DNA from 3 places in the Brevibacterium sp. LE-L genome. Region 2 is predicted to be linked to each of the others. Evidence: predicted binding sites of a transcription regulator. Region 2 holds the regulator's gene; each other region holds the start of a gene.
The links. The regulator LexA, encoded in region 2, represses DNA repair genes until DNA is damaged. The targets are predictions, from matches to a motif close to TCGAACANNTGTTCGA.
Positions count from the first base shown of each region.

Region 1: ACQE2J_RS01835 (DUF222 domain-containing protein) is a predicted target of LexA. The motif match lies at 1,932-1,947, and genes of this name have one in related genera.
Region 3: ACQE2J_RS00440 (HNH endonuclease signature motif containing protein) is a predicted target of LexA. The motif match lies at 1,717-1,732, and genes of this name have one in related genera.

Region 1 is NZ_CP189759.1:416,732-420,007, forward strand. It holds gene ACQE2J_RS01835 (DUF222 domain-containing protein) at 147-1,853, opposite strand; gene ACQE2J_RS01840 (hypothetical protein) at 2,168-2,764, shown strand; gene ACQE2J_RS01845 (hypothetical protein) at 2,986-3,276, shown strand, end outside.
Region 2 is NZ_CP189759.1:1,759,621-1,762,896, forward strand. It holds gene ACQE2J_RS07910 (ATP-dependent DNA helicase) at 1-767, shown strand, start outside; gene lexA (transcriptional repressor LexA) at 885-1,640, opposite strand; gene ACQE2J_RS07920 (LysM peptidoglycan-binding domain-containing protein) at 1,875-2,213, shown strand; gene ACQE2J_RS07925 (histidinol-phosphate transaminase) at 2,368-3,276, shown strand, end outside.
Region 3 is NZ_CP189759.1:98,527-101,802, reverse strand. It holds gene ACQE2J_RS00450 (M50 family metallopeptidase) at 1-667, shown strand, start outside; gene ACQE2J_RS00445 (HAD family hydrolase) at 761-1,438, shown strand; gene ACQE2J_RS00440 (HNH endonuclease signature motif containing protein) at 1,873-3,276, shown strand, end outside.

The DNA.
Region 1 (3,276 bases), 1.3 Mb from region 2:
TGATGGCTGCTGGATGCGATCGTCCTCGCACAGCTGCTGGACCAAACCGATCTCGGACGGCGGCTGGGCGAGACCATGCCGGGAACACGGCCGTACTCGGCTCTGCCCGGAAAATGGGCACAGTCGTCTCCTGCAAGCTGGGGGAGCTATTCGTCGAACAGAGAGTCGACGATGTCGTCTGCGATGAAGCGGGCGTGGAGGATCGGCGTGCGAGAGGGGTCTTTTGCGGCGGGCGGAATGTACGCCGGCCGTCCGTCGAGGAGCATCAAGGTGTCCCAATCGGAGCGATCGAGCAGGTGGTGGTGATAGCTGCAGAGCAGTGCGAGATTGTTGACCTTGGTCTTGCCGCCGCGTGCCCAGGGCACCACATGGTTGGCGTCGCACCAACCGGGAGGGGCGTCACAGCCTGGGAAGGTACACCCTCGATCGCGAGCGGTGATCACTGACAGCTGTTTCCGATTGGCGAAGCGCTGCTCGGTTGCCACCTGCATGGTCTTGGCCTTGTCGCTCATGAGATGGAAGAACACCGAGCCGTTGAGGCCGTCAGCCATGAGTTCTTTGATTGGCACGGGGTTGTCAGCGCCTGTGGTGCCGTGCCCCTTGCCGCTGGCCAGATCCTCCGCCTTGGCGGTGACGACGAGGGCATACGGCGCTCCCGCGGTCGTACGCTGCTTGTCGATCGTAGAGACCAAACCGGCGAATCGTTCATAGATCCATTCCCGTGCTGAGGGCTGCTCCGCACTGACGTCGACGATCTCGCCGTTCTCGCGGACACCGACGCCTGGGGTATCGGACGGATTTCCGGCCGAGCGAACTGCAGCGAGGTTGGGCTCCGGTACGCGCTTGGCGTCATACCGTTCGCCGGAGAGCACCGCGTCGACGATCTCGAGCAGCTCTTCATCGGGAAGCGGAGCAGCTGTTCCCTCGGGTTCGAAGTCTTCGGTGTCGGATGCCAGATGCCCATCGGCAGCACACGAAGCACCTGCGATACCGGCCTCCGAGTCAGCCCCGTCAGTGTCAGGAGCATCGATGGCAGCCTTGTCGCCTTCACCGGCGGACTGAATCCGAGAGGTCAGCAGTCCGTTGAGGGTGCCGCCGGTGACGGGATCGAGCAGTCCCCGCACCTCCCAGTCGCCATTGGCCTTGGCGCGCATCGACATGCAGTACGCAGCGCGGTCAGTCGAGTCTTTCGGTTCCTCGCCGTCCGGGTCGATGTATCCCATGAGCTTGCCGAAGATCTCCCGCAGGTCCTTGAGGCGGACCTTGGGCGCGTTGCGGACCAGGCGCGACTCGACATCGGTGCGGATCTCTTGGCTGACCCAGTTAGGCAGCTTCCGCATGCAGTCTTCGATGACGGATGCCTGGGCGGCGGAGATGGTGCCGGCATGGAGCGCATCCGCGACGAGAGGGTAGAGCGGCGGCAGTGCCTGTCCGGCCATGTCGACGCGTCCGCCGAGGTTCTTGGCCATCTCGGTCCGGCGATTGGCCTCTGCGCCGGTGAGGTTGAACCGATTCTCGATGAGCGATTTCGTCGATTTGGCGCCGAAGTCACTGGGGGTGCCGACACGTTCGCAGACGGAAAGCGCAAGCGTCGACAGCGCTTCATTGATGCGTGTGATCGCCTCGACTCCGTCGGCGAGCATGATGGCCTGATCCGGTCCCATGGGGCGATCGAAGGTGCGCAGCTCATCCTTGAGGCTCATCAGCTGGGTGATGGCGGAGGTGACTTCCGGAGCGAAGCGACTGAGATCTGCCCACTCTTCGTCGGCCAGCAGGGGGTGACCGCTGGTCTGAGGGGCGTTGTCGGCATTCCGATCGGAATGATCGGAGTTGCGTTCGGGAGTGAGGGTCATGGGGATGATTTCCGTTCACCAACATCGTTGTTGTTGAAGTCCAGTTTACTCTCATCGCTCAGAGAACGCCATAGAGAATCGAAAAATATTTCGAACAATCTTCTGATGTTCGCAGATGTTCGGCGATAACAACAGGCTCGGTTGGTTTCAGGTATTTGGGTCTGCTGTCAGTGGTGATCGGCACGGCCAGCGCCCCATGAGCCGCCGACCCGCCGCCGCAAGCCCTGCCGCCACGTCCCGGCTCCCGCAGTCGCGAACTCGGCCGTCCGGTCCCGGCTTCGAATGCGTCACCCGGACGTGGCACGATTGGGGGTATGGATGCCCTGCTCCTCATCGACACCGACGACGCCAGCTATCCCAGTGATGACGCCATGGAGACCCTCGGCGACATCGTCACCCGCACGCGAGCCGTGGGCGGTGTACTCATCTTCGCCTCCACGAAGGAGGACCTCGCCGACACTCCGGACGAGGAGCTGAGCATCTTCGTCCCCAGCGAGGAGGATCTCGTGCTCCGCTCGAACGGTCCCGATGTCTTCGAATGCGTCGACGATCTCGCGGCCGGTCTGCACGATATGGCCATCGACCGGATCATCATCGCCGGCGCCGACGACACCGCGGAAGCTCCCAGCGCCAACGCCACCGCGGATGCTCTCGCCAACGCCGATACCGATGCCGATGCGGATGCTCCCGCCAACGCCGATACCGATGCCGATGCGGATGCTCCCGCCGATGCCGATGCTCCCGGTGCGGTGTACGCCTCGGCGATGGCCGCGCTCGTGTGCAACTTCGATGTCATCGTCCTCTCCGATTCCACCACCGATCCTCACGGCGAACTCGTCACCTGGACCGATGCCGCCGAGTCGGCCGGAGCCATGATCAAGAAGACCGCCGACACCTGGCTGCGGATGTAGCTTTCGTCGCGCCCATGTTCACGGGGCCGATGAAGCGCCATCCGAGGTCACAGCGCTGCGAAGAAGAGCCGTGGCGCCGATTCGGGGCTCCCTCCGCCCGCGCGTTTCTACTTTGAGTAGAATGTGTGAATGGGTTGGGAATTCCACCTTCGTCCAGACACCGATGGCACACGCATGTCGGTGCAGCGAGGCGAACTCGGGGCTGCATCAGAGGAGGAGCCATGACCGGATGGACGAAGTCCGTTCGCGCGCTCTTCGCTGCCCTCATCACGACCCTGCTGGCCCTGCTCATGCACCTCGGTGCCGGCGGCAGCGCCTCGCTCCTGGGCACCGGCGTCGTGTTCGTCCTGGTGCTCTGGGCGGCGATGATCCTCGCCGGCCGACGCCTCGGGTATCTCACTCTCACCGCTCTCCTCGGCCTCGGACAGGTGCTCATGCACCTGACGATGAGCTGGTCGGTGAACGCACACTCCGGAGCCCATGCGGGCGCACCTCCCGCCTCGGCGGGGGAG
Region 2 (3,276 bases):
CCACCGTCGTGGCCACCTCGGCGACTCTGTCCTTGGGCGGGAACTTCGACGCGGTCGCCGCATCCTTGGGACTCTTCGGCCCCGACGCCCCGAAATGGGACAGCCTCGACGTCGGCTCGCCCTTCGACTACGGCAGACAGGGCATCCTCTACGTCGCCTCCCACCTGCCCAAACCCGGACGCAGCGGCCTGAGCGACGAAGCGCTCACCGAACTCGAAGAGCTCGTCAGAGCCTCGAACGGCGGGGCACTGGGACTGTTCTCCTCTCGGGCGGCGGCCAATGCCGCAGCCGAACACCTGCGGGAGAAATTCGATTTTCCGATCCTGCTCCAAGGAGATGACGGCCTGCCCGCACTCGTCTCCCAATTCACCGCCGATGACCAGACCTGCCTGTTCGGCACCATGTCACTCTGGCAGGGAGTCGACGTGCCGGGCCGGACGAACCGGCTGGTCATCATCGACCGGCTGCCGTTCCCGCGCCCCGACGACCCGCTCATGCAGGCCCGCGCGCGGGATGCCGATCAGCGGGGTGTCAACGGCTTCATGGCCGTCTCCGCCACACATGCCGCGCTGCGTCTGGCACAGGGAGCGGGTCGGCTCATCCGCTCGACCAAGGACAGGGGAGTGGTGGCCGTGCTCGATTCGCGGCTGCGTTCGGCCCGGTACTCCGGCTTCCTCGTCAACTCGATGCCGCGGATGTGGCCGACGACGAACGCTCAGCTCGTGCGCACGAGCCTGGCCCGCCTCGCCGAGTCCGAAACGGAATGACTAGGCACTGCGCCTCGACGACCGATCGCTCCGCCTGAATGGCAGAACGCCTGCGACCGATCCGGTCGCAGGCGTTCTGTGTTCGAGCGTTGAGTGCCGGGGCCGCCGGCAGTGTGCTCAGAGGCGGCGGATGACAGCGACGACGAGCCCCATGATCTGGGCGTAGGTGCCGTCGATCGGCTCATAGTTCTCGTTCTGCGGCATCAGCCACTGCTCACCCGCCTTGCGCTTGAGCGTCTTCACGGTCGCCTCGCCGTCGAGCAGCGCCGCAACGATCTGGCCGTTGTCCGCGGTGTGCTGCTTGCGCACGACCACCCAGTCGTCGTGGCAGATGGCGGCTTCGATCATCGAATCGCCGACGACCTTGAGCAGGAACATCTCACCGGAGCCGACGACCTGCGTCGGCAGCGAGAAGATGTCATCGACTTCCTGTTCGGCGAGGATCGGGCCACCGGCGGCGATCCGTCCGACGACCGGCACCTGCACGGTGTTGTTGGCAAGCTCTTCGAACTTCGCCCGCTCCGCCTCTTCCTCTTCGAACGGATTGACGACCTCGATGGCGCGCGGGCGCTTCGGATCGCGGCGGACATAACCGAGACGTTCGAGCTGGGAGAGCTGGTGGGCCACGCTCGAGAGCGAAGCGAGTCCGGCGGCCTTGCCGATCTCGCGCATGCTCGGCGGGTAGCCGTTGGTCACGACAGCGCGTTCGATGGTTTCGAGCACGAGACGCTGACGTGGGGTGAGGCGGAAGTCGTCTTCGCCGGTCGAACCCTCAGGGATCTGAATCTCGTCGTCATCGCTGCGAGCGGCAGCGATCTCACTGGCAACATCTTCGTTGCGAGGCCGGCCTCTGCCTCGTTTGTTCTGAACCATTGCTCGTTTCCCTTCGTTCTATTCCCTGCCGCTGGACGCCGTGATCTCCGCTTCGAAGATACTCGTGTCAGTGCCGGCTGAGATGGTTCTGACAGATCAATCAACAACGCTGGTTCCCTCTCATTGTCGCATAGATGTTCGAGTTGGACTGGACATTTGTTCGATTGGCATGTTGAATAGAACAGACGTTCTACCGATTGCTGGTGGAATCGTACGAATGAAAGAGGTAATGCGATGTCTGCACAGAACACCGGGCTGCGCCTGACCACTCGTGGACGCCAGGCGGTTCGCCTTCTCCGGACCCTGCTCATTGCTCTCGTCGTCATCGGCGGAGCGCTCCTCCTCGCCACCCAGTCGTTCTCGGCCGCAGCGGTCGCCGAACCGGAATCCGAGAGCATCGGCATCGAAGCCGACGCGGTCGTCGTCGGTGAAGGCGAGTCGCTGTGGACCGTGGCCTCGAGCCTCGGACTTGATCGCGATACCCGCGATGTCGTGGCCGATATCGTCGACATCAACCATCTGACGACTCCGACCGTCCACCCTGGCCAGACCCTCGACGTCCCCGTCCGCTGAGGGCCGGCCGGGTGAGACCGGCAGCCGCGCAGCGTGGCAACGTGCGAGGTCGCCGGGGAGCTGCTTTCGGCCGCATCGGGCCGGAGCTCCGATGTCGGATCTCGAGGCTCGACCCGCCGCCGGAGCGGTGGGAGTCTCTCGGTAGACTGATCGCGTGGGAAACATCGAATCTTTGCCAGTGCGTGCCGACCTCGTCGGGCTCAAGCCCTACGGGGCTCCGCACCTCGACGTGCCGGTCCAGCTCAACGTCAATGAGAACGCCTATCCGCTCCCGGACGTCGTCGTCGACAGCATGCGTGCCGCCGTCAACAATCACTTCTCCGGGCTCAACCGCTACCCGGACCGGGAATTCACTGCGCTGCGCGAACACCTCGTCACCTATCTCAACGGTGTCAACGAACGCGCAGGAGACACAGTCGCACTCGAACCCGGCATGATCTGGGCAGCCAACGGTTCGAACGAAGTCCTCAGCCACATCGTCCAGGCCTTCGGCGGCCCGGGCCGCACCGTCCTCGGCTTCACCCCGTCCTACTCCATGCATCCGCTCATCACGACCGGGACCGGAGCCGAATGGAGGCACGTCGACCGCAGGGACGACTTCACCCTCGACGCTGAGACCGTCGCCGCCGAGGTCGCACGGGTCGACCCCGATATCGTCTTCCTCTGCACCCCGAACAACCCGACAGGCACCTCGATCGGCCTCGACGTCATCGACGCCGCCTACGAGAACTGTTCGGGCATCGTCATCGTCGATGAGGCCTACGCGGAATTCTCCCGCCCGGCCGCATCCTCGGCGATGACCCTGCTCGACGGCCGTCCGCGCCTCGTCGTGTCCCGCACCATGAGCAAGGCCTTCGCCTGTGCCGGGCTGCGCTTGGGCTATGCCATCGCCGCCCCCGAACTCATCGACACCCTCCGCCTTGTCCGTCTGCCCTACCACCTGTCCGAGGTCACACAGGTCCTTGCCTGCACCGCCCTCGAACACGCCGACGTGCTGCTCGGCAACGTCGACCGGCTCATCGACTCCCGCAACCGCATGTCGGAGCATCTCGCTGAAGTCGGC
Region 3 (3,276 bases), 1.7 Mb from region 2:
GGTCGGGCTCGTCCTCGTCATCGGACTGCCCCTCCTCGTGACGCTGACCCCGGGCATCTGGCGCTTCTTCGGTCTTTTCGTCACCTTCGTCCACGAACTCGGCCACGCATTTGCCGCCCTCACCACCGGACGCGTGGTGAAGGGGATCTCGCTGAATTTCGATCATTCGGGGCAGATGAACTCCTTCGGCCGAGTCGGCTTCTCAGCCACCTGGGCGGGGTTCTGGGGATATCCGGCACCGGGCGTTCTCGGTCTCGTCCTCATCACCTCGGCGGTCTTCGGGTGGGCCCCGCTGGCGCTGTCGGTGGGGGCGTTGATTCTGCTCGTGGCGCTCCTCTTCATCCGGAACTTCGCGGGTGCGATCATCGCCGTGATCACCGCGATCGCGGCCCAGCTCGTCGTCGTAGTCCTGCCGCTCGAATGGATCGCTGTCTTCGTCGCCGCGCTCGGCACCGCGCTGACGGTCGGTTCGCTCAGGGACCTCGTCAAGATCATCCGCGTCCATACCCGCCGCCGACGCGTGCAGCAGTCCGATGCCTATATCCTCGCCCAGGATTCGCGACTGCCGGCCGGTGCCTGGCTGACTCTGTTCGCGCTGGTCATCATCGTGTGCGCGCTCGCCTCCGCGCGCATTCTGTACACGGCGGTATCGATCGGGTCGCTGTGACCTGACGGACCGGTCGCTCGGGTCGCTGCGGTTGACCATGTGCGCGGCATGGGGCCGTGTTCTCATGTCCGTGGCGGATGGCAGAATCGAACCATGGCAGCTCACCCGAAATTCTCCGCCGTTCTCTTCGACTGCGATGGGGTCCTCGTCGACTCCGAAAGCATCACCAACGGTGTTCTGCATGCCATGCTCGTCGAACTCGGCTGGCAGCTGACCGCCGAGGAGTGCATCGCCCGGTTCGTCGGGAAGATGCTCCGCGACGAGGCCGACATCATCGAGGAACACACCGGATTCCGGATCGACGATGAGTGGATGACTGAATTCCGTCGGCGCCGCAACGCGGGGCTCGAGGCCTCACTCCAAGCGATCCCGGGAGTCGTGGAAACGGTGCACCGCCTCGCTGAGTCCTATCCGAACAGGATCGCGTGCGCATCGGGCGCAGACCGTCCGAAGATCGAACTTCAGCTGCGGAAGGTCGGACTCTTCGATGCGTTCGGCGGCCGGATCTTCTCCGGCATGGAGCAGCCGAACTCGAAGCCGTCCCCCGACGTCTACCTCGCGGCTGCCGAATCCTTGGGCATCGACCCCGCCGAGGCTGCCGTGATCGAAGATTCGCCCACCGGAGTGATGGCCGGTGTTGCGGCAGGATCCCGTGTGCTCGGGTTCTGCCCGGATTCGCCGGTCCATCACAGCGTCGATACGCTGCTGGCCGTCGGAGCGGCCGAGACGTTCGCAACGATGGGCGATCTGCCGGGCCTGCTCCTGGAGTAGCCGCGAGGACGCCGCAGGAGCATGACCCAACGGCTGAAGGGGCAAGGGCTGAGCCTCGTGTCCGCTTTCGAGAAGTGTCGGGTTCAGCGCCGTTTGTCTTCGAACAAACGTCTGCAAATAGCAATCAAAAATAGATCACTTCGGTTTGTAATCGAATTGTGACATTCATTGATCTGGTTCTGAAGTAGAATAGAGCCAAGGCATTCACATCGACGTGAAGGGCGGCGAGACCGATGAAGGATCCCCAGGATCCGAGCAACGACGGTCTTGAGCCTGCCTCAAACGATTCTTCGAACGAGTCCTCGAGTGACCCTTCGATCGAAGGCTCCAATGGCTCCTCCATTGAGCCGTCTTCCCTAACGGCCCCGTCTTCCCCTCCGCCGCTGGTCGGCCCCGAATCACCGCGTCGCCTCGATGTCGACCCTGACTCGCCCATGGCCGTGGTTGCGAGCATCGCACGACTGAGCACCGGAGCACGCATCGCAGAACTCCAGGCCGTCGCCGGTCTCTTCCTCGCCGAGGTCGTCGATCGGCTCCGCTATGCTCCCGAGGGCGAGATCTACCACCACGCCACCTTCACCGAGACGGTGGACCGCTTCATCACTGCCCGCGACGGGGAGCCGAAAGACGCACCCTCCGAGCCCGACGGTGATGAGCCAGAAAGCGACGAGTCCGACAACGCTGAGGCGCACGGCGTCGATCCCAGCGCCGTCGGCAACGTCGAGTCCGACAGTGCTGGGTCCGGAAACGTCGAGAGCGACGGTGCGGAGCCAGACGACGCTGAGGCGACCGAAGTCGAGCCCACCGCGGCTGCCTCGCCGAAGCAGCTTCCGAATTTCCCGAAGTTCCAGCTCTACCGGTCGTTCAATTCGTGGGCGCACGAATTCGCCGCAAAAGAAGAAGTCGCCGAACTGACTGCAGTCCTCGGCGCGACGATCGAGGGTGCATACAACGAGATCACGAACGCTCTCACTCTGGTCTTCGGACTGCCGAAGTTCCTCGACCGCTGCCTCAACGGAGAGTTCACTATCGAGCATGTGCTCGTCGCGGCACGGGCCGTGAAGGACGTCGAGTTCGAGTACGTCCCGCGTCTCGACACCTACCTCGGACAGCGTCGCGCCGACATCACCATCGAAACCTTCAGGAAGTCCCTGAACCTCAAGATAGCGTCTCTCGTTCCGGTCGAGGATCGTCTCGAAGTCGCGGCGAGGCGTCGTCGTGTGGACATCACGACCTACGCCGACGGAACCGCTTCGGTGATGCTGTCGGGCCCTGCCGTGGAACTGCAGGCTTTCTTCCTGCGCATCGAGGCGTTCGCGCGCGCCATCCGCAACGGAAACATCTCCGCGTTCACCGATCAGGATGTGTCCGGAATCGATGTCGGCGAGCAGGACAGCATCGCCGCCCTGATGTTCGACATCGCCACGCGAGCGACCCCGCAGATGGTCATCGCCGTGACAGCTCATGACACAACGACCGGAGAGACCTCCACGAAAGAGGTCGCTCTCGACTCCATCGAGACCGGCGACCGCAAAGCCCCCATCTCGGCCGGCGCGGTCGACCGCGCAGCTCGGGCGGCCACACAGGAAGCCGAAGAATCGGCAGGAGCCGGCGTCGAGGTGAGGTCGATCATCAAACTCGCCATGCCCACCCACGGACAATGGGTGCGTGAGCAGGCGAAGATGATGGTGACGGTTCCCTATCTCACCGCAGTCGGCCGCTCGGGGCTTCCGGGAATGTTTTCGGACGGTGCTCCCGTGCCCGCCGATGCTGCGAAAGCTCTGGCCGGCGACAGTCCCACCTGGCATCGGATACTCACCGACCCGGCGACCGGCACC